2 regions of the Pseudoxanthomonas mexicana genome follow, and region 2 is predicted to be linked to the other one. Evidence: predicted binding sites of a transcription regulator. Region 2 holds the regulator's gene; the other holds the start of a gene.

Region 1 (14,266 bases), 610 kb from region 2:
CTGGATTCGATCCTCGCGGGGATGTGGGTGCCGCTGATGGCGTTCAATCTTCTGCCCAGCGTCATGCTGGTGACGCTGGCCACGGTGGACAAGATCAGCACAGGCATCGACAGGCTCTGGTACTGGTCGCTGCCGCTGATGCTGGCCGGCGGCATCGCGGCCGGGCTGGCCACCGGTTTCGAACTGCAGCCGGTCACCAGCATGGCGGTGATGATCGCCTGCCTGCCCATGCTGCTGATCCACTCCATTGCGGTCAGCCAGGCCAGCTACCGGCTGGTCCGCAAGGTGAAGCGCCAGAACCGCCAGTTGGACGAGCTGAGCCGGCGCGACACGCTGACCGGCCTGGACAGCCGGCGGCACTGGCAGGAGCGCGCGTCCGCGCTGCTGGAACAGTGCGCGGCGACGGGCGATCCGGCTACGTTGCTGATGATCGACATCGACCATTTCAAGGCGATCAACGACCACCACGGCCATGCGGCCGGCGACGACGTGCTGCGCGCCACGGCGGACGTGATACGCCACAGCATCCGCGGGCAGGACGATGCGGGCCGGCTGGGCGGCGACGAGTTCGCGGTGGTGCTGCGCCACACGGACGTGGAGGCGGCCGCCACGGTCGCGCGGCGCATACGCGAGGGCGTAGAGGCCCTGCGCGTGCAGAGCGCGCCGGGACTGCGACCCACGGTAAGCCTTGGACTGGCGCAGGCCATGGCGCCGCAGGAGGGGTTGCGCGCCTGGATGGAAGCGGCCGACCGCGCGCTTTACCGGGCCAAGAGCGCGGGTCGCAACCGGCTGGCAGTACACGACGGCCTGGAGGCCGCCATCGACACGCCCTGAGGCCGAACGTTACGCGCCGAGGTGCTCGCTGCGTTCCCGCTGGGGCAGTTCCAGCACGTTGCTGGCGGCACGCACCGCTTCGCTCTCGTTCTCGTGCACGCACACGCGGTTCCGCCCCAAGTGCTTGGCACGGTAGAGCTGCCGGTCGGCATGGGAGAGCAGCCGTGCCAGGCTGTAGCCGGACTGCACGCTGGAAGTCACGCCGAAGCTGCCGGTGATGGCGAACACGTGGCCGGTTTCGCGGGTGTCGATCTGGGCCAGCCTCACGCGGCAATCCTCGGCCACGCGGGCGGCGGCGCGCAGGTCGCAGCCGTACATCAGGATGGCGAACTCCTCGCCCCCCAAGCGGCCCAGCACGTCGATGCGGCGGCAGAAGCCCTTGCTGGCCTCGGCCACTTCCTTCAACGCCCAGTCGCCGGTGCCATGGCCGAAGCGGTCGTTGATGTTCTTGAAGTGGTCCAGGTCGTACATGATCAGCGCGGCCTGTTCGCCGTTGCGGGCGCATTCGGCCAGCGCGCGCTCGGCGCGGATGGTGAAGTGGTGGCGGTTGCAGATGCCGGTCAGCGCGTCGGTCTCGGCCATCTTCTTCAGCGACAGCTGCACACGCTTGATCTTGAATGCCCAGTAGCCGATGGAGGCCACCAGCACGATCAGCAGCATGACGATCAGCCGGTTGTTCTGCGCCGCCTGCTGATCCACCTTGCGCTGGAGCTGCAGCACCTGGTTCTGCTGGTCCAGCAGGTTGATCTGCTGGTTCTTCTGAACGATCTGCTGACGCACCAACTGGTAGGCCAGTTCGCGCGTCTTGATCTCGTTGAGATACGCCTTGTCGGCCTCGGCGTATTTCTTGTACTGCTCCAATGCGCGAACGGGATTACCTTGGATGCTCGCGATTTCGTAAAGCACGCGATGTGCCATGACCAGCGGGAGTGAACCAGCGATCGAATCGCCCTGAGCGACTGCAGCTCGCGCGTGTTTCTCCGCCCCCTGGATATCGCTCATCTTCAGGCGATACTCGGCGAGCATGGAAAGATACTCGGCCACCAGCACCGGATAACCGGTCTTCTCCACACCCGGGAGGTGCTTCTCAAGCAAGGCGATGGCGCTGGCCGTCTTGCCTTCGCCATGCCATTTCCGGGCCAGGAACGTGCGGGAGAATCCTGCGAGCAAAGATTCATTCTCTCTCTCGCAGTGCTCGATGGCCCGAAATATCTGGTCTTCCGCCAACTCCTTACCTTGACCCTGCATCGACTCGATGATCAGGTTTTCAGCAATGCAACGATTCCGGCCCGAGGGACCGTCTCCAGCGACCTGGCTCGCGTACTCGCCCGCGAGCTTGAACTCGCCCACTCGGTTGTAGAGGATTCCGGCAGCCAGCAAGCCATGATGCCTGGCGGCGCGATCCTTCACTTCCGGTGCCAGAGGAAGCATCTCGTTCAGCGTACTCAGGCCTTGCTCGAACTTGCGATTGCCCGCATACGTGTTGGCCAGCATCGCTGCGGCCCGATACTTGATTTCCACGTCTTTGGCGCTTACCCGCACCTCTTCCAGATCGCGTATCGCAGAGTCTGGCTTTCCCTCAAGCAGATAGCCGTGCGCTCGCATGAGGCGAATCTTCATCCGCTCCTCGGGCGAAGACCTCTCCTCGAGGGCCTGAAGTTCGTTTAGTACTCTGAAGAACTCTTTCGGTTGCGACGTACGTATCGCATCCGCCTTTTCAAACAAGGCGTCGAATGACGCGCCCGCGTACGCGGGCGCCGCCAAGAAGAACGCGACCAGGGCCAGTAATCCGTACCGATGCTTGCTAGAACTCATCCTGTCAGCTCCACCTCATCGCGCTCCCGACCGAGCGAGGATCGACTACTCCTCGCGTTGCTCCTCACCGGGCTCGGGAACATCGTCCTGCTCCGGCAGATCCTGTTCTTCTGCACCATCCGGCGTCGCGATCATGCAGAACATCACGTCCCTGGCCTTCTCGAACTCGCAGATGGCCCGGATGTCACGGTCCAGCAGCGCCTGACGGGCCGCTACCGGGACATGGTACTTGTCCATCGCGGCGACGAAGTCGTCGGCCGACGCGCCCGCGAGATGCGGCGAGCCCCCAAGGGACTCCATGAAACGGATTAGATTCGACACGAACTCATTCCCCTGGATCAAGATGGATGACCCGGCGCTTTTCCGCCCTCCGACGGGCGGCCCCTTGCGCCAGCGCCGCCCTGGAACGGGCTGCGACCAGACAATACCTGCTTTCGAGGGGGTTCTCTACCTGTTTGAAGCACCTACCATCCGGATTGCCCCAGACCGGATAGTCGCCGTGAAACCGCCAGATTCGGTTCCATCCGGCGCGCGGGCGGTATGACCAAGGTCGTTTCAAGACGGAGTTCGGCCTGCAGCAGGTCCCCCAGCGCCAACCGCTCCATCCGGGGAGCCGCGATCGGCAGGGTGGCAGCCTCATAAGCGATGGCTTCGTCGGATAATACATACCCCTGCTCCTGGAGCAGGTCCAGCAGCACGGCGCGGAGCTCGGCACCCGTGGCGGAGAAGCGGGCCAGGGTCCTGTCCCCCGCCACCCCGATCTGCCACAAAATGAGGTAGGCCGAGGGATCGATCCGCCGCTTGTAGAACATGAACTGGCTGGCCTCGTAGTGTTGGCAGCCATAGGTGCCAGGATCGATCCCAAGGTCGGCATACAGGCAATCCTCGGCGGATACCGCGGCCTCCATGACCGCCTCGTATCCTTCTTCCCGTGCCTGAGCCACCGACCGGTGCGGCACGACGGCGAACACGCCAGGATGACCATAGAACGCGCCGCAGACGCGGCGTCCCGCCCGAACCTCCTCCATCATGGCCGCCACCATCTCGCGGTAGGTCTCGGTCCGCGGCTTGCCCTCGGCATAGAACGGCTGGAGGCTGCGCACATCCTGGTTCATGCCCTGTACCCAAAGCTCGACCAGCGGATCGGATACCGCCACAAACACCACGTCGGCTTCTTCGATATGACTGCGCGCGCGCGGCCCGATATGCGCGCCCAGCATCATGCCGGTGCCCACGCAGGCCAGACTCCCCTTCTTCATCTCATCCCCTGTTTCAGATTATTTGGATGGCGCAGTCATGGGCGCCCTCGTTTCCAGACCCCGGGCGCATTGCCAGCGCTGGCGGGTCCTCTCCCAGCGCACTTCCCCCTCCTTGCTCCCCTCGGCAGGAATGCGCCGGAAATCCAACTTCCGCATCAGACCTTCCGCGCCCCCGTTCACCGCCCGATGGCGGGTGAACACCGTGTCCACCCCACCCTCGGCGAACGCGAAGTCCATCAGCCGACGGATGATCTCGGTCGCGACACCCACATTGTGGTACTGCGGCCAGATCAACGCACCGATCTCGGAGCCTCCCTCCCGCGCGACCAGTGCAAGCAGACCCCATTCCTCGCCCGTCGAACGATCCACGACCACCCAGGCCTGATACCGGCCGTCCGTGCGCTGACTGAACGCCACCACTTTGTCAAAGGCGCTACGCGCTGCTACGGCTGCCATGGGCTCGCCGACGTGCCGCATGACCTCCTCGTCCGTGTAAAGCGCGATATAGAGCCCGTCGTCGTGCGCCTCCAGGGGGCGAAGCCGGAATCGAGCGGTTTCAAGCGGGGGCGCTCCCAGTGGCGAGGCAGCGACGATGCATCCACTCACCCCACCTGCCCCCTCGCCCAGCGCACGATCGCCTCCGCCGGCATCGCGCCGCTCTGGCGCGCGATCTCGCGGCCGCCCTGCAGCAGCACCATGGTCGGAATGCTGCGGATGCCGAACCGGTTGCCCAGTCCAGGGCTGGCCTCGGTATCCACCTTGGCCAGCCGCATCGCCGGTTCCAGCAACCCTGCGGCGCGCTGGAAGTGCGGCGCCATCTGCAGGCAGGGCCCGCACCAGGGCGCCCAGAAATCCACCAGCAGCGGCAAGGTGCTGCGCAGTGCGTGGCGATCGAAATCCGCTTCGCCCAGGGCCAGCGGCACGCCGGTGAACAACGGGTGGTGACAGCGTCCGCAGGCCGGCGCTTCCGCCAGGCGCGCTCGCGGCACCCGGTTCATCGCGGCGCAGTGCGGACAGGCGATCAGGGGGTCTTCGGCGCTCATGCCGGCATCCTACCGCCCGCGCGTCGGCCGCGTCACCGCGCGACGCGTCAGCCGCCCCCCACCGCGTCGCACGGCGGGCGCGCAACTGAGCCAGGGCGAAGCCCGGCAGCTCTACCAGGCGAAGCTGGACGTGCTGCGCACGGGCGAACGCTGATCGGCCCGACGCGGGGCCGCGCTCTTGGACGCGGCCCCGCGCGGAACTATTTCAGCTTCAACTGCCGGATCAGGTTGCTGCCCAGGATCTGCCGCATCTTGCCGCGATCGGCGTAGGCCGCGTTCGCCTGCGTCGTGCTCTGTCCGGTGACCTTGCTGGACACCGCTTCGGACCGGTCGCGAAGGCCGTCGAAGGCGGCCATGTTCGGGTACACGACGGTCAGGTAGAGATCCGGCTCGTCCGGCCGGCGCGCCTGCGTGGAGTACACCGCGTAGTCCAGGATGATGCCGGCCTCCTTCTGCGCCTCCATGACACGCTTGTACGGCCCCTGCAGGTGCGTCATGTAGTGGTCGAACTGGCCGTCCATGACCTTGACCGCGGTGACCTCCATCACCGGCCCTTCGGTATAACTGCGGTCCTGCGCGGACAGGGGGAGGCACAGCGCGCACAGCAGCAGCGCCCACAGCAATGGCAAGCGTTTCATGTCGGATTCCTCGTTGGGTGCTCACCGGATGATTCCGGGTGCCCAGCTGAACGCGGCGCGGCATCCTGCGCCGGCCATGCAACCAGAGGAATCCGGCGCCCGGCCGACGAACGCATCCCGGGGGCGACCCTGTATTACGCCGTTGCACCCCGCATCGCGTCGCGCCGCCCTGCGCGCCGGGCTAATCCGCCAGCGACCACTCGCCCAGGCACTGGTAGTCCGGCTCGCCCTCGATCCCCTGCAGCAGGTGCACGGCCTGCGGATGCAGCACCACCGGCGTCACGTCCACCGGCGCGGTGCGCGGGGGGACATAGGCCAGGGTCAGGTGTGGCACGAAGCTGCGGCCCAGCGGTTGCCGGAAGCCCGCCCGCAGCAGCCGTTGCTGCAACCCGCGCCAGAAGGCCACCACTGCCGGCGACGGATGCAGCGCCGCCAGCGTCAGGGCCGGGTTCTTCGGATTGCCCAGGCACAGCAGGTGGTCAAGCGTGATGCCCAGCGGCTCGGGTTGCCAGTCGCGCATGGCCTCACGCGCCGAGGCCACAAGGTCCTCGCGCGGCCCCTCGCTTTCGCCGAGGAAATGCAGGGTCAGGTGGTAGCGCTCCGGACGCACCCAGCGCGCCTGCGGATAGTCCGCCTTGAGGTCTTCGGCCCGGTGCCGCAGCGCCTCGCATTCGCCGGGCGATGGCACGAGCGCGAAGAACAGGCGATGCAACCGGCCCGGCTGCGGGCCGCCGAACAGATCGCCTTGCTGGGATGACGCGGGTGTGGCGGGCATGACGCAAACGGCGTGGGGACGACGACGATGGCCTGCATCATCGGCGCGATGTCCATGCCGTGCAACCCGCGGTGGGCGGGACGTGCGCGTCCCGTCTCTCTGCCCTCACCGCATCACCAGATCCGCACGCGGTCCTGCGGGGCGATGTACAGCGCGTCGCCGGGCTTCACATCGAAGGCGTCGTACCACGCATCGATGTTGCGCAGCGGGGCGAAGGCGCGGATGTGGCCCGGCGAATGCGTGCCGTTGACCAGCTGCTGGCGCAGCGCATCGTCGCGCCACAGGGTGCGCCATACCTGGCCCCAGCCCATGAAGAAGCGCTGGTCGCCGGTAAAACCGTCGATCACCGGCGCCGGCTTGCCGCCCAGCGAGCGGTGGTAGGCCTCCAGCGCGATGGTCAGGCCACCCAGGTCGCCGATGTTCTCGCCCATCGCCACACGGCCGTTGATGCGCATGCCCGGCAGCTGCGGGAACTCGTACGCCTCGTACTGCGCGCCCAGCTTGGCCGCCTGTACTTCGAACTTGGCCGCGTCCTCGGCCGTCCACCAGTCGCGCAGCACGCCCTGGCCGTCGGACTTGCGGCCCTGGTCGTCGAAACCGTGGATGATCTCGTGGCCGATCACGCCGCCGATGGCGCCGTAATTGACGGCCGGGTCCGCATCCGGGTCGAAGAACGGCGGCTGCAGGATCGCGGCCGGGAATACGATCTCGTTCTTCACCGAGTTGTAGTACGCGTTGACCGTCTGCGGGGTCATGCCCCACTCGCCCTTGTCCACGGGCTGGCCGATGCGGGCGCGGCGGAAATCCCATTCGAACTGGCCCGCACGCTGCGCATTGCCGAACAGGTCGCCGTTCTTCACCACCAGCGCGCTGTAATCGCGGTATGTGTCGGGGTGGCCGATCTTCAGGCCGAAGCCGGCCAGCTTGGCGTGCGCCTCGGCCTTGGTGGCCGGGCTCATCCAGGCCAGCGTGTCCAGGCGCGCGCCCATGGCCGCCTTCACGTTGGCGACCAGCGCATCCATCTTCGCCTTGGCCTCGGGCGGGAAGTACAGCTTCACGTAGTCGCGGCCGATCGCCTCGCCCATCGCGGATTCGGCGAAGGCCACGCCGCGCTTCCAGCGCTCGCGCTGCTGCGGCTGGCCGGACAGGAACTTGTCGCGGAATTCGTACTGCGCCACCGAGAAGTCCTTCGACAGCAGCGGTGCCGCATTGTCGGTCGCGTGGAAGGCCTGCCAGGCCTGCAGCGTGGCGATGTCGGTGTCGGCGAAGATCGCCGCGATCTTCGGGATGGCGCTGTCCTGACGGACCACGGCGCGGCCGGCGCCCTCGACGCCGGCGGCCGTGAAGAAGTCCGCCCACGGGAACCTCGGGGACTTCGTCGCGAACTCGGCCATCGCCAGCGGGTTGTAGGTCTTGTCGCGGTTGCGGCTCTCGGCGCGCGTCCAGTGCGCCTCGGCGATGTGGGTTTCCAGCGCCAGGATCGCCTTCGCGTTCTCCTGCGGCTTGTCCCAGCCGGCGAGCTGCAGCATCTGCGCGATGTAGGCCTGGTAACGCTCGCGCTGCGGCGCGAAGTTCTCGCGCAGGTACATCTCGCGGTCGCCCAGGCCCAGGCCACCCTGGCTCAGGTACAGCGTGTAGCGGTCCGGATCCTTCTGGTCGTCGCTGACGCCCAGGTTGAAGAACGTGTCGTAGAAGCTGCCGCGTCGTCCCATCAGCCTGGCCAGCGCGTTCCTGTCCGTCGCCGCACGGATGTCGGCCAGTACGGGTTGCAGCGGCTTGGCGCCCAGCGCATCGATCGTCGCCTCGTCCATGAAGCCCCGGTACAGCGCTGCGATCTTGGCCGCGTCTCCACCGGTGGCCGGATCGCCCAGCGCATAGCCTTCCACCAGCACGCGCAGGCGCGCTTCGGACAGGTCGCGCAGGATGGCGAAGCCGCCGTAGCTGGAACGGTCGGCCGGGATCTGGGTGGTATCCGCCCAGGTGCCGCTGACATAGCGGAAGAAGTCCGTGCCCGGCCTGGCCTGGCGGTCCATGCCCGCCGTATCGATGCCCCAGCTGCCGAAGCGCCTGGCGGCGATCGTCGTGCCGGCGGCCGCCGCGCCCCCGGCATCGGCTTCGGCGAACAGCGACTGCAGCGTGCAGGCGTCATCCAGGCACGCGCGGTCTTCGTGGGCCGCCAGCGGGGCGGCGGCGGCCAGGGCCAGCAGGGTGGCGACGGACAGCAGGGTCTTCTTCAAGGCGGATCTCCGTGGACGGGCGCGCGCGCGCAGCGCGCGCGCGTGCCCGACAGGATATCCGCGCCACCGGGATCGGCCCTGTGCCGGAAGAAATGGCAGGCGGGAGCATTCGCCCCGCCCGGCCAGGGTGATCCGCCCGCCCCCGCCTTCGCTCGATGCGCGCTGGCGACGGCGCCGCTCAGGCGGCATCCGCCTGCGGCACGCCCTCCAGTTCGGCACTGGCCTGCGCTGCCGCGGTTGCCAGAACCCGGGCCAGCGGCCCCATGGCCGCGGCACCCTGGTCGCGTTGCCCCGCCAGCGCCTCGATCACGGGCGCCGACAGACCCCAGGCACGGGCGATGGCACCGCCCATGCGGGGCGACCAGCGCTGGAGCAGCCGCTGCAGCGAGGGCGCATCGGGCAGCGCACCACCGGCGTCCGCGCAGGCATCGCGCAGTGCCTGCACCACGACGATGGCGCCCAACCCCTGCTGCAACGCCGCCAGCTGGGCGACGAACACCTGCTCCCTGCCGCTGGCGCGCGCCAGGCCGGCCGCGATTACCGCCGTATGCTGCGTGTGGTCCCAGATCAGGTGCGGCAGGCGTCCGAACACACCGCTCTCCGTCCGCATCACGGGCTGCATCAGCGCCACGGCCACGAGATGGCGCAGTCCTTCCACACCCACCACCGCCACGGCACGGTCCAGGCTTTCGATCGCCGCGGCATGCCGACGGTACAGTGCGCTGTTGGCCAGCTTCAGCAGGTTCGCCGCCAGCGCCGGATCGCGCGCGATGATGCCGGCGATGTCGCGGCCCGATGCGTCCGGATCGTTCAGGGCACCCAGCAACTGGGGCAACATCTGCGGTCGTCGCGGCAGGCGTTGCGGGTCGTCTGCGAAACGCGCGAGCGCGGCCCTGGCCACGCCGATGATGGGGAGACCCTCCTGGGGCGCCAGCGTGGGCACGCTCTCCACCCCGGCGAGTCTGAGCAGGGTGCCCGCCCATTCCTTCGGGATCTCGCTCCGCTCGCCACTCTCCGGCAGCCGGCCCTCTTCATACGCATTTGCCGGCGAGGCGGAAGACGGCGCGGTCGACCGCACCTGCCTCCACCAGCCCGTCATCTTCTTCAGCAGTGGCACGGCAGCCGCCATTCTTCTCCGGTCCGACGCCATTCTATCGGCCGTCCGGTGCCGGACTTGAACGCCTTGAACGGTCGTCGACGGAATGTGCTCACGTCCCCCTTACGTCCGCTTCGCAAAGCGCGCACGTTGGTGAACGGTTCCATCGCGCGGTCACGCGATGTTGATGCCGCGTGCGCCACGGTGTCCTGCACGGGCACCGCGACGTGTCCCACACATCCCCCCAAAGGAGTTCTGATGAACACGCAGAAGAAGATCCAGCATAGCCTCAACGACCTGATCGAGATCGCACGCGACGGCCACGACTTCTATACTGAAGCCGCAGGCAAGGTGAAGGATGCCGAACTGTCGGCGCTGTTCATGCGGATCGCCGGCGTCAAGCAGGACATCGTCACCCGCCTGAGCGCCGTGGTGGCATCCGCGGGCGGCAAGCCCGCCGAGCACGGCACGATGGTGGGCAGCATGCAGCAGTTCTACGGCAAGGTCCGCGCCGCACTGGGCGACACCACCTATGGCTACGTGGCCGAACTGGAGGAGTCCGAGGACCGCCTGCTGAAGGCCTTCAACGAGACCATCGGCGACGAGGACACCCCCGCCGCCGCGCGCGCCGAAGCTCAGGCGCTGCTGCCCAGCGTGCGCGAATGCCACAATGTCATGCGCGACCGCAAGCAGGTGCTCAAGCGCGCCAGCTGATCCCTGCAACGGCCGCAGAACGCAGAAGCCCCGCATCGGCGGGGCTTCTGCTTTGCGCATGGCGGCCGCTCACGCATCAGCGCAACTGGCTGTCCTTGCTGCCGCGGCGGTTGTAGGTCGCGGCACCCTGGCCCTCTGCGTCCGCCGCCTCCTGACAGGCCACGCACAGCCGCACGCCTGGCACCGCCTTCTGCCGCGCAGGGGGAATCGGCTTCTCGCATTCCTCGCAGCGGGTCAGGCTGGGGCCCTTGGGCAATGCACGGCGCGCACGTTCGATGCCGTCCTTGACGGTCGCGTCGATCTGGTCCTGCACGGCGCCATCGCCGGCCCATCCGGTTGCCATGGTCGTCTCCTCATGGATCCTGGTCGCCGGCCCAGCTTACGCCGCCGTCGACCCCCGATTTTCATGAAGCAGGATGGGGTCGCAACCGCCCCGCTTCAACCGTTCGCCAGCGCGTAGTCGATCGCCGCCACCACCGCCGCCACCTGGGCATCGTTGCACTGTTGCGGCGTGGCCTTCGGGCTGTCGGGATAGACCTCGGTGACGGTGGTGTAGCGCGCGTCGGTGATGCCGGTGCACAGGCCGAGCGATCTCACCGGATACTCGATGACGCCTTCGGCCACCACCGGCGAACCGATGATCTCGCCCTGCGCATCGGCCGGCGCGATGTGGGTGACGGCGGCGACCGCGGCGATCACCGCGCGCTGGAACTCCGGCTGCCGGCGCTCGCTGTCGTCCACCAGATAGAACCCGTCCGGGATCCCGCCCGGCTCGAACGGCTTGCCGTCGCGCGCGGCCAGCGCGGGCCGGAACTCGGATTCGTCGCTGTCGGTGGTTTCATGCAGGTCGATGTGCATCAGTACCCGCTCCCTTAGGGGCGCGACCAGGGCGATCAGCGCCGCCGATTCCTGCGCAGGACTGTCGGCGCGGAACGAACGGTTGGGATCCAGCGCATCGGCATTCCAGCGATGGATGCGCTCGTAGCCCCACGGACTGACGCACGGCACCACCAGCAGGTTGGCCTTGCCCGCGTAAGCTCCGGCGCGCTGCTCGAGGAACTGCAGCGCACCGTGCACGCCACTGGTCTCGTAGCCATGCACGCCGCCGGTGACCAGCATCGTGGGCAGGCCGTCGTCCCAGTCGCGGCTGCGGACGGCGTACAGCGGGTAGGTTTCGCCGGGACCGTAGTCGATCGTGCCGTACTGCTGCACGTCGAAACGCCCGCGCAACGCATCGATCGCCACGCCGACATCGTCCACGTAGCGGCGCCGCACGCGCTGCTGCGCGCGCCACTGGGCTTTTTCTGCCGCGCCCCAGGGCTGGCCCGGGGTACCGATGGGATGGAAGCGCGCTGGCAGGTTCATGGCGACGGCAAGGTGTGGACAAGGGGTCGGCACTATACCAGCGGGGTCCGCGATGCCCGCTGCCCTGTCATCCGCAGGCCATCGCGGCGAAAATGCGGACCTGCTACCTGCGCACGACGTCTATGCCCCGCTACGCCGGCCCCCTGCTCACCCGTGACACCGCCCTCGTCCTGCTTGCCGCCCGCGAGCGTGGCGAGGCGCGCTGGGCGGGCTCGCTCGACCTCGGACGCACCCAGGGCGAGGCGTTGCTGGAGGACGACGGCTGGCGCTGGCACGGCATCGCCTACCCGTATCCGGGCAAGCTCAAGGACCGGACGCTGTATTGGTGGGATGGTGAGGACTTCGCGCCGGTGTCGCGCTATGCGGGCTCGCTGATCAAGCTGGTGCCCACCGAATGGGGCGTGCCCACGTTCGAGATCGACGGCATCAAGATGCTTCCGACGTCGAGGGAGTCGCCGCTGGACGATGCGCAGCGCAAGGTCGCGCTGGTGGAGCCGCGGGGCAAGGTGGTGCTCGATACCTGCGGTGGCCTCGGCTACTTCGCCGCCTGCTGTCTGGCGGCCGGCGCCACGCGCATCCGTTCGTTCGAGAAGAACGGGGACGTGCTCTGGCTACGCACCCTCAATCCTTGGTCGCCGGACCCGGATGCGCCCGAACACGGTGGTCGCCTTGAACTGGCGCATGCCGATGTGTCGCATGCCATCAGGGACGTCCCGGATGCATCCATCGATGCCGTGCTGCACGACCCGCCGCGCTTCGGCATCGCCGGGGAACTGTATTCGCAGGCGTTCTACGACCAGCTGGCGCGCGTGCTGCGCCGTGGCGGCAGGCTGTTCCATTACACCGGCAGTCCCAACAGACTCACCAGCGGGCGTGACGTGCCGGGCGAAGTGGCGAAGCGGCTCGAGAAGGCCGGATTCAAGGCGCAACGGGCACTGGATGGCGTGGTCGGCCTGCGGCGCTGACGGCCTCCGTACCGGGCTTCAAGCCGGCTGACCGCGGCGTGGCGCCCGTAGGCCTGGGGCGGATGGCGTCGGTCGCCCGCGTGGTTCCGCTGGCCGCGCGGGACGGATAGAGTCGGAGCGACGCCTGGCGCAAAAACGGCAACCGGATGCCGACGCGCCCGGGCCTGTCCACCGCAAGGGTCATCATGCGTCACGACGACATCGTTCCTGCGTGGGAAGCGCTCGGCACCCGCCTCGAGGTCGACGGCGCGAACAGTCGCATCTGGCGGGAAGGCAAAGGGGAACCCGTGGTCTGCCTGCACGGCGTTCCCGCGTCGAGCTTCGTGTACCGCAAGCTGCTGCCCGAGCTGGCGACACGTGGCATGGAAGGCATCGCATTCGACTTCCCCGGCATGGGGCTCGCCGATCGGCCGGCGCATTTCGATTACACGTGGAGCGGCCTGGCACGCTGGACCCTGAAGGCCGTCGACGCTGCCGGCCTGGACTCAGTCCATCTGGTGGTCCATGACATCGGCGGCCCCATCGGGTTCGACGTCATCCGGCAGATCCCGGAAAGAATCCGTTCGCTCACCGTGCTGAACTCGCTGGTGAAGGTGGCGCGGTTCCGCCGGCCGTGGGTCATGCAGCTGTTCGTGTATCCCGTCGTCGGCGCCCTCTGGACCGCATCGACCCGGACACCGCTGATCATTCCCTTCATGCGCAGGATGGGGGTGCATGACGGCCCGCGCAATCAGGAACTGCGGGCTTACGGCGACCTGCTGACCAGGCAGGACGGCGGAGCTGCCTTCCGGAAGATCATGCGGGGATTCGAGCGAACGCCCGAGTTTGAGGGAAGAATCATCGCCGCTCTCCGCGGCAGGACGTTCCCCGCGCAGGTGATCTGGGGCGCGCAGGATCCCGCCCTGGACATGGCACGATTCGCGCCCGATCTGTGCGATGCGCTAGGACTGGAAGCGTGGCACCAGGTACGGGGCAAACACTTCCTGCAGGAGGATGCGCCTGCCGAGATCGCGCGACTCATAGCCCGTTACAGGGAACACGCGCCGCCTTGAGTGCGACCTCCTGCGATCGCATGCCGACGGCCCCGCGCTGCCGGGATCCGTCGCCGCCCGCCACCGGATCCTGCCGTCGCATCACGGCGGCGGCAGGATCTTCCAGAAGATGCCCGCGCCCAGCTTCACCGACTGCAGCGGTTTGCGCTGCGCGGCGGGCTGGTTGGCGCGGAACATCTCGCGGATGTCGCCCATCACCTTGTCCGATTCCATGAAGTAGGAATGCGCCAGCACGCTCTGGTCCACGCCGGAGACATCGATGGTGTCCACACCGGGCACCAGCACCACGCCTTCGCTGGTGTCGCCGGCGCGCGGGCCGCGGTTGACCTGCCTGGAGGCCTTCAGCGCCAGGTCCTCGGAGGAGGCGTAGAGGGTGACGCGTCCGCTGGCCTGGCGCAGGACGGGGGCCAGCTCGGTGCGGAAGACCTTCGCGTCGATGTCCGGCGCGGCCAGGATGATGCCGCGGAAGCGGC
Region 2 (14,266 bases):
AATCGTCCACTACCAGAATGCGTGCGCTCATGCGGCGTTCTCCACTTGTTGCGTGTTGTGTTCGTTGTCGTGGGCCAGACCCAGCTGCGGCGCCAGGCCCAGCAGGCGCGCGGCGTCGCGGAAGCTCTGGCTGACCGCACTGAAATCGGTGGCCAGGCCGGCCTGCTCGCGCTGGCGCACGAAGCTGCACAGCACTTGCAGGCTGGCGGTATGCACCCGTTGTACGGTGCCGGCGTCGAGCACCAGCGGTCCCGGCTGCGCGACATGCGGGGCCAGGTGCTGCTTGAGGTCGGTGGCGGCCTCGATACCGAGGTCGTCACCCAGGGGCACAGCGCTCATCGTGTCTCCGGAAATGCGGCTCTAGTCGAGTATCGGCGCGACATGGCCGGTCTTGAGCGATGAATGTGAATGTGTGATGGATTTCGGGAAAGGCAGGAGTGAGTGGAGAGAAGTGAGGAGTGAGCAGAGGCCGAGCGTGCTTTCGCTCACTCCTCGCTTCTCTCCGCTCGCATCTCGCCTCATTGCAGGATCCGCGACGCATCCAGCAGGATCACCGCGCATTCGTTGAGGCGTGCCACGCCGCGGAACAGCGGATTGGACATGCGGCCGACGCGCGCGTTGTCGGGCGACTCGATCTGCTGGTCGGCGAGGTTGGCCACGTCCTCCACCGCGGTGACGCGCAGGCCCAGGGTTTCGCCGTGTTCTTCGAGCACGACGATGCGGGTGGCGGCGTCGGATTCGATCGCGCGCCGGCCCAGGTACAGGCCCAGGTCGATCACCGGCACCACCTGGCCGCGCAGGTTCATCACCCCCAGCATGTGCGGTGCGGCACCGCGCAGCGGCAGCAGGGTGGCGGGGCGCACCACTTCCTGCACCTTGAGCAGCTCCAGTGCGTAGTGCTGCTGGTCGCAGCGCAGGCGCAGCCAGCGCGTCTTGCGCTCGGTGGCGCGACGGCGCTCGCCGGTATCCGGTGGCGTGGCCAGCAGGTACGGCGTGGCGGGCAGGGGCGCGAGCGCGCGCGGCGCAGCGGGCGCGACCGTCGGCGCGGGCGGCGTGGTCGGGGGAACAGAGGGGGTCGCCACGCGCGAGGTCGGTGCGGCGCCGCCATGCAGTTCGTCCAGCAGGGCTTCGAACTCTTCGTCGCCGATCACATCCGCTTCCGCACCGGCGCGCACGGGCGCGACGGCCAGTGCCGGCGCCGCAGCGACGGGAGGCGGGACCGCCGGTTCCGCAACGGGCGGGGCCACGACAGAGGTCGGCACGCCGTCGCCATGCAACTGGTCGAGCAGGGCCTCGAACTCGTCGTCGCTGATCAGGTCGGCTTCGCTGCCGGCGCGGATCGGTGCCACGGCGAGGACCGGCGCTGATGGCGTGGCGTCGACAACGGGGGGCTCGGCCGCTGTGGCGTCGTTCTGGTGCGCAACGGCATCGATCGTCGCGACCGCCACGACGTGGGGCGTCGATGGGGTGGCCGCCGGCGCGGCCGCATCGCCGAGCAGGTCGAGCAGGTAGTCGTCCAGGGCGGCCGGCGTGTTCATGCGGCCTGCTCCGTATCGCGCGCTTCGGTCAGCAGCAGCCAGTCCAGCGCGCGCCGGTAGGCGGACAGGCCACGGCCCGGGTACTGCGCGGCGGGGCTGGAGCGCGTCAGCGCGTCGACGCTGCAGATGCGGGTGTCGTTGGGAATGGCGTCGTTCCAGACGCGTTCGCCGTATTCGTCCTGCATCGCCTTCAGCGTGTCCGCGCCGGTGCGCGTGCGCTTGTCGTACAGCGTGGGCAGGATCGACACCGGCAGCACGCGATGGCGCGAGCGCTGGATCATGTCCGCGGTGCGGCACATGCCCTTCAGCCCGTGCAGCGCCAGCGGCTCGGTCTGCGTGGGAATGATGACGTGGTCGGCCGCGGCCAGCGCGTTGACCATCAGCAGGCCCAGCGTGGGCGGGCAGTCGAACAGCACGAAGTCCCAGGCATGGCCGCCGCGCGCCAGTGCGTTCGACAGCGCCAGGCCAAGGCCGGGCTGGGTGGCGCTGCGGCGCTCCAGCGTGGCCAGCGGAGTCTGCGCGGCGATGAAGGACAGGTTCTCGATCTCGGTCGCGCGCGCCAGGGTGGCCAGGGCGGGCGGCTGCTCGTCGAACAGGTCCAGCACGCCGGCCGGCTGCGGGTCGGTGGCCACGCCGAACGCACGCGTCAGCGAGGCGTGCGGGTCCAGATCGACCAGCAGCACGCGATGGCCGCGCATGGCCAGGCCGCGCCCGAGGGCGAGGGTGGTGGTGGTCTTGCCGACGCCTCCCTTCTGGTTGGCGATTGCCCACACGCGCATCACTGGACTCCTTCATGGACCTGGGGCGCCGGCGGCGCTCCGGGCATGGAGGTCGCGGCATGGGCCGGCAGCGGCGGCAGCGAGATCACTGACGGCGGCGCCACGGCTTCTCCCCCTACATGCAATTCCGGTGCCGGAGCGCCCGGGCTGGCCAGGATGATCAGCAGCACGCGGCGGTTGGCGTTGCGGCCTTCATCGCTGGCGTTGTCGGCGATCGGCCGGAACTCGCCGTAGCCGATCATGGCCAGCCGCTCCGGCGGGATTCCGTCGCGGACGAACAGGTGGACCACGCTGGCGGCGCGCGCGGACGACAGTTCCCAGTTGGAGGGGAACTGCGCGGTACGGATCGGGCGGTCGTCGGTGTAGCCCTCCACCCGCACCGAGTTGGGCACGCCGGCCAGCACCGTTGCGAGCTTGCCGACGGTTTCCTGGGCCTTCGGGTCCAGGGTGGCCGAGCCGGTGGCGAACAGGATGTCGCTGTTGATCTGTACTTCCAGCCACAGCGTGGAACGCTTGATGGTGACCAGCTTCTCGTCGATCAGCGGCGCCAGCGCGCGCTCCAGGTCGTCGGCGATGCGCTTGAGTTCGCCCTGGGCGCTCTGCAGGCCCTTGGCGTCCAGCGACATGTTCATCTGCGAGGCCATCGCCGCCAGCAGGGTGACGTTGGGCGAGGGCGAGGGTGCGGACGGGCCCTGCTTGGCCCCCGACTTGATGGGCGAGGGGCGGTCGAAGTCCGCGCCCTGCAGCTGGTGGTTGCCCACCTGCACCGGATTGATCGTGCGCGGCGCGCCGCCGAAGGCCGCCGTCAGTGCGTCGGCCATCACCCGGTACTTGCCCTCGTTGACGGTGGAGATGGCATACATCACCACGAAGAAGGCGAGCAGCAGGGTCATGAGGTCGGCGTAGGGGATCGCCCAGGCCTCATGGTTGGCATGTTCCTCGTGCTTGTGCTGCCGTGCCATGGTCGCCCCGGCTCAGTGCAGGAAGCCGGCCAGCTTGGCCTCGATGTTGCGCGGATTCTCGCCCTGCGCGATGGCGATCAGGCCTTCGATGATCATTTCCTGCTCGCGGCTGCGCCCGCCGATCACGCTCTTGAGCTTGCTGGCGATGGGCAGGAAGAACAGGTTGGCCGAGGCGATGCCGTAGATGGTCGCGGTGAACGCGGCGGCGATGCCGTGGCCCAGCTTGCTGGGATCGGCCAGGTTCTTCATCACTGCGATCAGGCCGAACACCGCGCCGATGATGCCCAGCGTGGGCGCATAGATGCCCATGGCCTCGAAGACCTTCGCGGCCGCCAGGTCCTGGTGTTCCTGACCGTTGAGGTCGATCTCCATCATGTGCCGGATCGCTTCCGGCTCCACGCCGTCGACCAGCATCTGCAGGCCCTTCTTCAGGAACGGGTCGTCCTGCTGGTTGACCAGCGGCTCCAGACCCAGCAGGCCCTGCTTGCGGGCGATGTTGCTCCAGTCGACGATCTCCGCGATCAGCGCCTCGCCGTCGTTGCCCGGCGGGCGGATCACCCAGCGGGCGATCGACAGGGCGCGCTTGAACACCGGCGGCGGCGTATGCACCAGGATCGCGGCGATAGTGCCGAGGATCACGATGACGAAGGCCGCCGACGACCACAGCGACGACAGGCCCGCGCCCTTGAGGATGCTGCCACCGACCAGCGCGACCAGTGCCAGCAGGAGTCCGATGAGGCTGAAGATATCCATGTGCTGATCTATCGGCCCGATGCAGGGGGACTTGAGGTGAGCTTCTTGTAGGAGCGACGTGAGTCGCGACCGGGATCACACCCGGCCCACCTCATCTGTAGGAGCGCCCTGGGGCGCGATGCTTTTCTCCCTGTGACACAAGAGCATCGCGCCCGAGGGCGCTCCTACAGGGAAACGGCGGCCAGATTCGTCACGCCGTCGCGCGCAGCCCGTCGACGTCCAGGATCAGCGCCATGCGGCCGTCGCCGATCAGGGTGGCGCCGGCATAGCCGGGCAGGCCGCGCACGGCGCGCGGCAGCGGCTTGATGACGACTTCCTCGCGGCCACGCACCTGGTCCACGATCAGGCCGAAGCGTTGTTCGCCCATCTGCAGCACCACGATGGTCAGCAGGGGCGCCATCACCGGGTCCACGCGCAGCCAGTGGCGCAGGTCGACCAGCGGAAGGGTATGGCTCTGGCGGTCGAGCACGGCCTGGCCGTCGAACCAGCGCAGGCTCTCGGAGGGCGCGTGCAGCACTTCCATCACGCGCGCCAGCGGCAGGGCGTAGACCGGGTCGCCCGCCTGCACCAGCAGCGTGGGCAGGATGGCCAGCGTCAGCGGCACGCGGATGACGAAGCGGCTGCCGCGGCCCACGTCGGAGTGGATGGTGATCTGTCCGCTGAGCTCGCGGATGCGCGACTGCACCACGTCCATGCCGACGCCGCGGCCGGAGATGTCGGTGACTTCGGCCTTGGTGGAGAAGCCGGGCAGGAAGACCAGTTGCAGGCACTCGTCGTGGGACAGGCGGGCGGCGGCTTCGGGATCGATCAGGCCCTTCTCCAGCGCCTTGACGCGCAGGCGTTCCGGATCGATGCCGGCGCCGTCGTCGCGGATCTCGATGGTGACGAAGTCGCCTTCCTGCTGCGCCGACAGGCGCACGTGGCCCTGCCGCGGCTTGCTGCAGGCTTCGCGCAGTGACGGCACTTCGATGCCGTGGTCGATCGCGTTGCGTACCAGGTGAACCAGCGGATCGGCCAGCGCCTCCACCAGGTTGCGGTCCAGCTCGGTGTCGGCGCCGACCAGTTCCAGGTCGACTTCCTTCTGCAGCTGGCGGGCGACATCGCGCGCCACCTTGGGAAAACGCGAGAACACCTTGCCGACCGGCTGCATGCGCGTGCGCATGACGGCGGTCTGCAGGCGGGCCGTGGCGATGTCCAGCCCGCTGACGGCGCGGTCCAGCTCTTCGTCGCGGATGCGCGCCCGCAGCGTCTTCAGCCGGTTGCGCGACAGCACCAGCTCGCCGACCAGGTTGACGATGGCGTCCAGCCGCTTGGTATCCACGCGGATGGTCTGTTCGGTTTCGCCGCCCGCCTTGGCGGCCGGCTTGCCTGCAGGCGCGGGCTTGGGCGCGGGTTGCGGACGGGGCGGCGGTGTGGGCGAGGGTGCCGCCACCGTCGTCGGCACGCCGTCGCCGTGCAACTGGTCCAGCAGCGCTTCGAACTCGTCGTCGGAGATCAGGTCGCCGCCCGACGAGGCGGCAGCGCCCGCTGCGGGCGGGGTCGCCGGTTTCGGTGCGGATGCGGCATGGCCCTGCACGTCGAACTGGTCGATCAGGATCTGCGGCGCATGCGGCGGGTCTTCGCCGGCACCGATGGCGTCCAGCATCTGCTGCAACCAGTCCAGCGACTGTTGGGCGGCATCGAAATGCTGCGGTTCCAGCGTCGCCTGGCCGGCGCGCACCAGGCCCAGGGTCTCTTCGGCGGCATGGCACAGGTTGACCATGGGCTGGATGCCCAGAAAGCCGGCGCCGCCTTTCAGTGTGTGGAAGCCACGGAACACCGCATTGAGCTGCTCGCTGTCGGACGGGTCCTGTTCCAGCGTGACCAACTGTTCGCCCAGCCGGTCGAGGATTTCCTGCGCTTCGATCAGGAAGTCGGCGGCGATTTCAGGGGTGACGGCGGACATGGGCGGGGCGGGTACCGGAACGGGCGATCAGCGGGAGGAATCGAGCAGGCGCATCGCATGCGCGTGGCGGCGGCGCAGGATGCGGCCGGCGATGACATCGCAGACCAGCAGCACGCCCACGAACAGCAGGACGACGGGATGGCGGGGGCGGCGGTCGGTGGAATCGGTCATGGCGGGTCTCCGGTGCCGCGTCGCGCTTCCGCCGGGCTACAGGCCCAGGCCGGACAGCAGGTCGTCGGCGTCGTCCTGCGAGAAGGCATTGCGGTCAAGACCAGCAACGGCCGGGCCGGCGAGTTCTGAACCCTTGCCGCTGTTTTTTTCCGGTGGCGGCAGGCCCAGCGCGCCGAAGCCTTCATGCACGCGCCGCACGATGCCGGCCACCCGGCGGATGATCTGGCCGGTAAGGTCCTGGTAGCTCTGCGCCAGCGCCATCTCGGACAGGCCCTTGCCGATGCGGTCCACCAACGCAGCCTGTTCGGGCGACAGATCGGTGCCCTTCAGCTGCGCGGCGTAGCCGCGGCACTGTTCGGCCAGATCCAGCGTCGTGTGGCTGGCCTGTTCGGTCATCTCGACCACGTGGTCCAGGCGCGCGCAGGCATCATCGAGCTCGCCGGCGTCGGTGGGGGGCAGTTCGCCGAGGGTCTGCGCCAGTTCGCGCGCCAGTCGCCCCAGGCCCTGCATCATGGGCTGGGTGCGCCAGGCGGCGATGGCGTCCAGTTCCCGGCGCCAGCCCGCCTCGTCGCCCTGTTCCAGGGCATCGAGCGCGTGCTGCAGCTTCTCCACCAGGGCCGCACGGGCGGCACCCACATCGGCGATGGCATTCATCAGGCGGCCGCTCCCAGGCGCTCGAAGATCTTGCCCAGCTTCTCTTCCAGCGTCTGCGCGGTGAACGGCTTGATGATGTAGCCGTTCACGCCGTTCTGCGCCGCTTCGATGATCTGCTCGCGCTTGGCTTCGGCCGTGACCATCAGCACCGGCAGGGTCTTGAAGCGGTCGTCGGCGCGGATGGCCTTCAGCAGCTCGATGCCGGTCATGCCCGGCATGTTCCAGTCGGTGACCACGAAATCGAAACTGCCCTGCGCCAGCGCGGTCAGCGCGGTGCTGCCGTCGTCGGCCTCGGCGGTGTTGGTATAGCCCAGGTCGTTGAGCAGGTTCTTGATGATGCGGCGCATGGTGGAGAAATCGTCCACGATCAGGATGCGCATGTTCTTGTTGGTCACGGGTGCTCCGGTGCTGCGTGGACGGTGGGTCTGGTGGCGGTATCGGCCGGGGGAGGGAAAGGTTTAGGGAGCCTGCGACGTTGCCTTTGTAGGAGCGCCCTCGGGCGCGATGCTTGTCGCAGAAATTCAAGCAAGAGCATCGCGCCCGAGGGCGCTCCTACAGGTATGCATCGTCCAGGGTCACTCGTCGTCGCCCAGCCCCGCGTCCGCCTTCTCGAACACCTGCAGGCGGCCGCGCAGGCGCACCATGGCCTGGCCGTGGATCTGGCAGACGCGCGATTCGCTGACGCCGAGCACCGCACCGATCTCCTTCAGGTTGAGTTCCTGCTCGTAGTACATCGACAGTACCAGCTGTTCGCGCTCGGGCAACTGGCCGATGGCCTTCACCAGCTGCTGGCGGAACTCGCTGCGCTCCAGGTGCTGTTGCGGCGAGGGACCGCCGGTACGGGTGGTGTTGGGTTCGCCATGGTCGTCGATGTGCGATTCCAGGCTCAGCACCTGTCCGCGCGCCGCGTCTTCCATCAGGCGCAGGTATTCGGGCAGCGGCATCTCCATGGCGCTGGCCACTTCGGTGGCGATGGCGGCACGGCCGGTGCGCTGTTCGATCTCGCGCACGGTGGCGGCGGCCTGGCGGGCGCGGCGGTGCACCGAGCGGGGCACCCAGTCGCCCCGGCGGATCTCGTCGATCATCGAGCCGCGGATGCGGATGGACGCGTAGGTCTCGAACGAGGCCCCCTGTTCGGCGTCGTAGCTGCGCGAAGCCTCCAGCAGGCCGATCATGCCGGCCTGGATCAGGTCGTCGATCTCCACGCTGGCCGGCAGTCGGGCGGCCAGATGGTGGGCGATGCGGCGCACCAGGTCGGCATGCTGGGCGATGACGTCGTTGGCGGCGGTGCGCTGCACCGCGCGGTATTGGGCGGCGGCGGTGTTCATGCGGCCACCCCGCGCTGGATCAGGCGTTCCACGAAGAACTCCACGTTGCCGCGGGCGCCGACCGGGGGTTGCCAGCGCGCCGTGGTGCGGGCGATCTCGGCGATCGCGCGCGCCGACGGGCTGCCCGGATAGGCCTTCACCACCGCCTGCTGGCGTTGCACGGCGCGGCGCAGCCAGTCGTCCTGCGGCACGGCGCCCAGGTAATGCAGGGCCACGTCGCCGAGGAAGCGTTCGCAGACACGCGCGAGCTTCTCGTACAGTTTCCGGCCTTCGTTGGGGTCGCGCACCATGTTGGCGATCACGTGCACGCGGTCCAGCCCGCGTTCGCGCGCCAGCACCTTGATCAGGGCGTAGGCGTCGGTGATCGAGGCCGGCTCGTCGCAGACCACCACCACGGTGTCCTGCGCGGCCTGGCAGAAGGTCAGCACGCTGTCGGTGATGCCGGCGGCGGTGTCGACCACCATCACGTCGAGCGCGCGTTGCAGTTCGGAAAACACATGGACCAGGCCCACATGTTCGGCGGGCGTCAGTTCGGCCATGTGGCGGAAACCCGACGACGCCGGCACCACCATCAGGCCTTCAGGGCCTTCCAGCAGCACGTCCTCCAGCTGGCAGCGGCCGGCGACGAGATCGGCCAGGGTGAACTTCGGCGACAGGCCGAGCAGCACGTCCACGTTGGCCAAGCCCAGGTCGGCGTCCATCAGCAGCGTGCGCTTGCCCATTTCGGCCAGCGATACCGCCAGGTTCACGGACACGTTGGTCTTGCCCACGCCGCCCTTGCCGCCAGTCACGGCGATGACGCGCACCGGATGGAAGGCACCGGGCAGGGGGGGCGTGCTGCGGGGGTTGGTCTGCAGCAGGGGGTCAGGCGACATGGGTGGCCTCGGTCGAGCAGGGTTCGTCGGCTTCGCGGCGCAGCTGGTCCAGCCGCAGCACGAGGTGGGCGCTGTTGGCGCGATGGAGGTCGTCGGGCACGCGCTGGCCGTCGGTCACCCAGGCCATGGGCAGCTGGTGGTCCACGACCACCGACAGCGCACTGCCCAGGCGACCGGTTTCGTCCAGCTTGGTCAGCACCACGCCCTGTGGCTGCACGGTGCTGAAGCGGCGGACGACTTCGTCCAGGTCGGCGAAATGGGAATTGGCCGGCAGGCAGAGCAGGGTCTGCACCTGGCCGGACGCGCGCAGCCAGTTGAGCTGGCCGACCAGGTTGCGGTCGCGCTGGCCCAGGCCGGCGGTGTCTATCAGCACCAGCTTGTAGTCGCGCAGGCGTTCCAGCACCAACGCCAGGCCCTGTGCGCTGTCGGCCTCGTGCACGGCGATGCCCAGTTGGCGGCCGTAGCCGTGCAGCTGCTCGCGGCCGCCGATGCGCACGGTGTCGGTGGTCACCAGGGCCACATCGCGCGCGTTGTGGCGCTGGGCGAAGCAGGCCGCCAGCTTGGCGATGGTGGTGGTCTTGCCGGCCCCCGTGGGGCCGACCAGGGCGACCACGCCGCCGGTTTCCAGCGGATCGGCCTCGGTGACGGGCAGTTTCTTCGACAGCAGTCCCAGCATCAGGCCGCGACCGCGATGGGCCTCGGTGTCGGCGGGAATCTGCAGGGCGATGTCGCGGGTGATGCCGGCGTCGAAGCCGTAGTCTTCCATCAGCTCCATCGCCTGCATGCGCACCGGCGACCCGCGCAGGCGTTCGTCGGTGAGGCGGTGCATCTCGCGTTCGATCATTTCGCGCATCGCCGCCAGTTCGCCGCGCATCTGCACCAGCTGCGCGTCGCTCTCGCGCGCGTCGGCGGCGTTGTCGGCCACCACGGTCAGCGTGGGCACGGTGACGGCGGCCGGGGCGGGGACGGTGTCCGCGGAGGGCAGGCGCGCACCTGGCAGGGTGGCGACCTTCGGCGCAGGCGCCGGTTCCGGCAGGGCGACCGGCGGCGCGATCGACGGCAGCATTGCGTCCAGGTCCAGGGTGTCGTCGATGTCCGCGCGCACGGCGGTGCGCGGACGCGGCGGCGCGGCGGGTTCGGCGTGCGGTGCGACGGCAGGTGCCGGTTCGTTGGCGGGCGCCGCGGGCAGGCAGGCGGCCAGCTTGGCGGCGAAGGATGTGGGTTCGATCAGCTGCGGGGCGATGTCGCGCAGGGGTTGGCCGGGCGCGAAGCGCGGCGGCGCTTCGTTGGCGGCGGCAACCGGCGTTGCGACCACAGGCGCCACCGGCATGCGCGGCGTGGCGACGGGGGTCTCGGGACGCGCCGATCCCGGCACGACAGGTGCCGGCGCGCTCTGGCGACGCGCGAAGTAATTAGCGGCGGCCTCGGCGGGTGACAGGGACGCTGCGGCCGTTGCGGGCACCGCGGCGTTCGCGTCCGTGTTCGCGGCCCGGTTCGGCGCGGCCGGGTCCAGCAGCGGATGCAGCGGGGCGGTCGCGGCGGCCGGGCGCATCGCCTCCAGCGTGTGCTTCACCAGCGCCTCGTCGTAGTTGCTGGCGGCGACGATCTCGACGCCGTCCTCGGTGACGCGGTTGGACAGGATCACCGCGTCCGGGCCGTGTTCCTGGCGGACCATGGCGAAGGCGGCGCGCATGTCGGGGGCGACGAAGCGTTTGATTTTCATGGGATGAGGGCCGGGAACAGGGAACGGGGAACAGGGAACGACAGAGGGCGGGCGAACCGCTTCCCACGCGTTCGTCGAGACATCTGCTGCTGAATTCGTGTCATCTCATTGCTCCTGCCGATTGCGACCAACCCACATTCCCCGTTCCCGCTTGCCACACCATCAACTGATCGTCCCCACCAGCTTCAATCGCTTGTCCTCGGGCACCTCGCTGTAGGCCAGCACCGACAGCGAGGGGACGCTGTGGCGGACCAGGCGGGCGAGGGCGGCGCGGACCGAACCCGGTACCAGCACCACTGCAGGCTCACTGCGGGCTTCCTGCTTGGTCACCACGTCGGCGAGGCTCTGGTGCAGGCGTTCTGCCAGTCCCGGTTCCAGCGCCGCGCCGGTTCCCTGGGTGCTGTCCTGCAAGACGCGTTCCAGATTCGGCGCCAGGGTGTAGACGGGCAGCTCCGGGGTCATGCCGGAGATTTCCTGCACGATGAAACGCCCCAGCGAGGTGCGCACGGCGGCGGTGAGTGCGGCCGGGTCGCTGTTCTGCGGCGCGAATTCCACCAGCGACTCCACGATGCGGCGCAGCTGGCGGATCGGCACGCGCTCGACCAGCAGGTTCTGCAGCACGCGCACCACGGTGGCCAGCGGCAGCGTCTTGGGCGTGAGGTCCTCGACCAGCTTGGGCGCGCTGCGTCCCAGCTGCGACAGCAGCTGCTGTACTTCTTCGTGACCAAGCAGTTCAGGTGCGTGTTCGCGGACCAGGTGGGAGAGGTGGGTGGCCATGACGGTGGCCGGATCGACCACGGTATAGCCGAGCGATTCGGCGGTGGCCTTCTGGTGGGACTGGATCCACACCGCATCCAGGCCGAAGGCCGGGTCCTTGCCGGGGATGCCGTCGATGGCGCCGAAGGCGCCGCCGGGGTCCAGGGCCAGCTCGCGGTCCGGATGGATCTCGGCCGTGGCGACGGGGACGCCGTGCACCAGCAGGCGGTAACCGTTGGAGGGCAGTTCCAGGTTGTCGCGGATGTGCACCGGCGGGATCAGGAATCCCAGGTCCTGGGTCAGCTTGCGGCGCACCGCCTTGATGCGCGACATCAGTTCGCCGCCCTGGTTCTTGTCGACCAGCGGAATCAACCGGTAGCCCACTTCCAGGCCCAGCGGATCGACCGGGCGCAGTTCGTCCCAGGTCAGCTCCGCGTTGCGGTCCGGTGCGCCGGGGGCGGGCAGGGCCGCGACATCGCCGGTGGCGGCTTCGGGCCCCTCCTGCGTGCGCTTCCACATCTTCCAGGCCAGGTAGCCCAGGATCGCGGCCAGCGTCAAAAAGGCGACGTTGGGCATGCCCGGCACCAGGCCGACCAGGCCCAGCACGCCCGCGGCCACTGCCAGCGCCTTGTGCTGGCCGAAGGCCTGACCCATCACGGCCTGGCCCATGTCCTGCGAACGGGAGGCGCGGGTGACCAGCATGGCCACCGCCGAAGACACCAGCAGCGCCGGCAGCTGCGCCACCAGGCCGTCGCCGATTGACAGCAGCGTGTAGGTGGACGCGGCCTCGGCCGCCGGCATGCCGTGCTGGGCCATGCCCACGGCGAAACCGCCGACCAGGTTGATGAACAGGATCAGGATGCCGGCGATGGCATCGCCACGGATGAACTTGTTGGCGCCGTCCATCGCACCGTAGAAATCGGCCTCCTCGCGGACTTCCTCGCGGCGCGCCTTGGCTTCCTCGCGGGTCAGGATGCCGGCGTTGAGATCGGCGTCGATGGCCATCTGCTTGCCGGGCATCGCGTCCAGGATGAAGCGCGCCGACACCTCGGAAATACGGCCCGCGCCCTTGGTGATCACCACGAAGTTGATGATGGTCAGGATGGCGAACACCACGATGCCGACCGCGTAGTTGCCGCCCACCACGAACTCGCCGAAGGCCGCGATGACCTTGCCGGCGGCGTCATGGCCGTTCTGGCCGTTGAGCAGGATCACTCGGGTGGAGGCCACGTTCAGCGCCAGACGCAGCATCGTGGTCATCAGCAGGATGATGGGGAAGATCGTGAAGTCCAGCGGGCGCTTCACGTAGATCACGGCCAGCAGCACCACCAGCGAGATGGCGATGTTGAAGCTGAACAGCGCGTCCAGGACCGGCGGGGCCAGCGGCACCACGATCATGGCCAGCAGCGCCAGCACCACCAGCGGCGCGCCCAGGCCGTTCTTCAGCATCTCCATCCAGCGCACGCCGCCGGCGGCCGGTTGCGCGCTCATGCCTTGCCCCCATGCTCATCCACGTCCACGGCGGGCATGTCCGGATGCGGGGCTTCGCCCACGCGCCAGGCGCGCAGCTGGTACACGTAGGACAGGATCTGGGCGACGGCGGCGTACAGTCTCACGGGGATCTCCCGGCCAAGCTGCCCCTCCCGATACAAGGCGCGTGCCAGCGGGGGCGCGGAGACGATGGCGATGCGGTGGGCGTCGGCCACTTCGCGGATGCGCAGGGCCAGTTCGTCCACACCCTTGGCGACCACGGTAGGCGCGCCCATCTGGCCGGCCTGGTACTTCAGCGCCACCGCGTAGTGAGTGGGGTTCACCACCACCACGTCGGCGGTCGGGACCTCTTCCATCATCCGGCGCTGCGACAGCTGGTGCTGCATCTGCCGGATGCGGCCCTTCACTTCCGGGCTGCCCTCGCTTTCCTTCATCTCCTCGCGCAGTTCCTGGCGCGTCATCTTCAGCTTCCGCATCCAGTTCCACTTCTGGTAGGGCGCGTCGATGGCGGCCAGCAGGATCAGCCCGCCGGTGGTGGCCAGCAGCAGGGTGCTGGTGAACGCCAGCCCGCTGCGCACGGCCTGTTCCAGCGGCATGGTCAGCAGTTCGCGCAGGGGGTTGAGCCCCAGCTTCACGCAGATCGCCGCCGCGCCGCCGATCAGGGCCACGCGCAGCAGCGACTTCAGCAGTTCGGCGACGCTTTCGGCGCCGTACAGGCGCTTGAGGCCGGCAGCCGGGCTGAGACGCTTGAAATCGGGCATCAGCGCCTTCTGCGAGAACTGCAGGCCGCTCATCGCCACCGGCGCCACCAGGCCGGCGAGCACGCAGATGCCGGCCACCGGCGCGATCACGGCGAGCAGCTTGAGCAGCAGCAGCCCCACGTGGCCGAACAACTGGTCCGGCTGGCGCATCAGTGCCGCATCGGGGGTCAGGGCGATCTTCATCCAGCCCAGCGCATTCCGGGCGAGGGAAGGCCCCATCGCGATGATCGCCAGCACGCCCGCCCCGAACACCGCTGCCGTCGCCAGCTCGCGCGAGCGCGGGATGTTGCCCTGTTCACGGGCTTCGCGGCGTCGTTTTTCGGTGGGGAGTTCTGTGCGTTCGCCGCTTTCGTCCTGCTCAGACATGGCGTGTTTCCGACGGGGTCGGAGCGGTCGTTGCAAGTCCCGTTCCACTCCGCGGACGCGGCGCGACATGGAATTGTCTAACGCTGTCCCGCGCAGCTAGCATCTGGCAGATGCTGTTCCGCGCCCTCCGCCGACCCCGCTGCCTGCTACTGCGCCTGCCTGCG

The links. Region 2 encodes FliA, which starts transcription of late flagellar genes. Its sites were predicted from a motif close to TAAAGTTTNNCNNNCNNNGGCCGATAA; they were not measured.
Region 1: the regulator FliA is predicted to act here: its motif matches at 9,753-9,779, upstream of IAE60_RS11585 (HDOD domain-containing protein).

Annotation. Positions count from the first base shown of each region.
Region 1 covers NZ_CP060731.1:2,459,049-2,473,314, reverse strand. Annotated here, with positions in the region: gene IAE60_RS11635 (diguanylate cyclase) at 1-834, shown strand, start outside; gene IAE60_RS11630 (sensor domain-containing diguanylate cyclase) at 844-2,649, opposite strand; gene IAE60_RS11625 (hypothetical protein) at 2,695-2,991, opposite strand; gene IAE60_RS11620 (SAM-dependent methyltransferase) at 3,114-3,908, opposite strand; gene IAE60_RS11615 (GNAT family N-acetyltransferase) at 3,927-4,514, opposite strand; gene trxC (thioredoxin TrxC) at 4,511-4,951, opposite strand; gene IAE60_RS11605 (hypothetical protein) at 4,950-5,105, shown strand; gene IAE60_RS11600 (hypothetical protein) at 5,152-5,589, opposite strand; gene thpR (RNA 2',3'-cyclic phosphodiesterase) at 5,771-6,364, opposite strand; gene IAE60_RS11590 (M13 family metallopeptidase) at 6,478-8,601, opposite strand; gene IAE60_RS11585 (HDOD domain-containing protein) at 8,780-9,718, opposite strand; gene IAE60_RS11580 (PA2169 family four-helix-bundle protein) at 9,956-10,411, shown strand; gene IAE60_RS11575 (DksA/TraR family C4-type zinc finger protein) at 10,488-10,754, opposite strand; gene IAE60_RS11570 (M14 family metallopeptidase) at 10,850-11,776, opposite strand; gene IAE60_RS11565 (class I SAM-dependent methyltransferase) at 11,899-12,741, shown strand; gene IAE60_RS11560 (alpha/beta fold hydrolase) at 12,927-13,793, shown strand; gene IAE60_RS11555 (alpha/beta hydrolase) at 13,875-14,266, opposite strand, start outside.
Region 2 covers NZ_CP060731.1:3,066,222-3,080,487, reverse strand. Annotated here, with positions in the region: gene IAE60_RS14455 (response regulator) at 1-31, opposite strand, end outside; gene IAE60_RS14450 (STAS domain-containing protein) at 28-339, opposite strand; gene IAE60_RS14445 (chemotaxis protein CheW) at 519-1,538, opposite strand; gene IAE60_RS14440 (ParA family protein) at 1,535-2,317, opposite strand; gene motD (flagellar motor protein MotD) at 2,317-3,279, opposite strand; gene IAE60_RS14430 (flagellar motor protein) at 3,292-4,032, opposite strand; gene IAE60_RS14425 (chemotaxis protein CheA) at 4,223-5,977, opposite strand; gene IAE60_RS14420 (hypothetical protein) at 6,005-6,148, opposite strand; gene IAE60_RS14415 (protein phosphatase CheZ) at 6,185-6,802, opposite strand; gene cheY (chemotaxis response regulator CheY) at 6,802-7,182, opposite strand; gene IAE60_RS14405 (RNA polymerase sigma factor FliA) at 7,378-8,130, opposite strand; gene IAE60_RS14400 (MinD/ParA family protein) at 8,127-9,005, opposite strand; gene flhF (flagellar biosynthesis GTPase FlhF) at 8,995-10,728, opposite strand; gene flhA (flagellar biosynthesis protein FlhA) at 10,891-12,975, opposite strand; gene flhB (flagellar biosynthesis protein FlhB) at 12,972-14,102, opposite strand; gene IAE60_RS14380 (hypothetical protein) at 14,213-14,266, shown strand, end outside.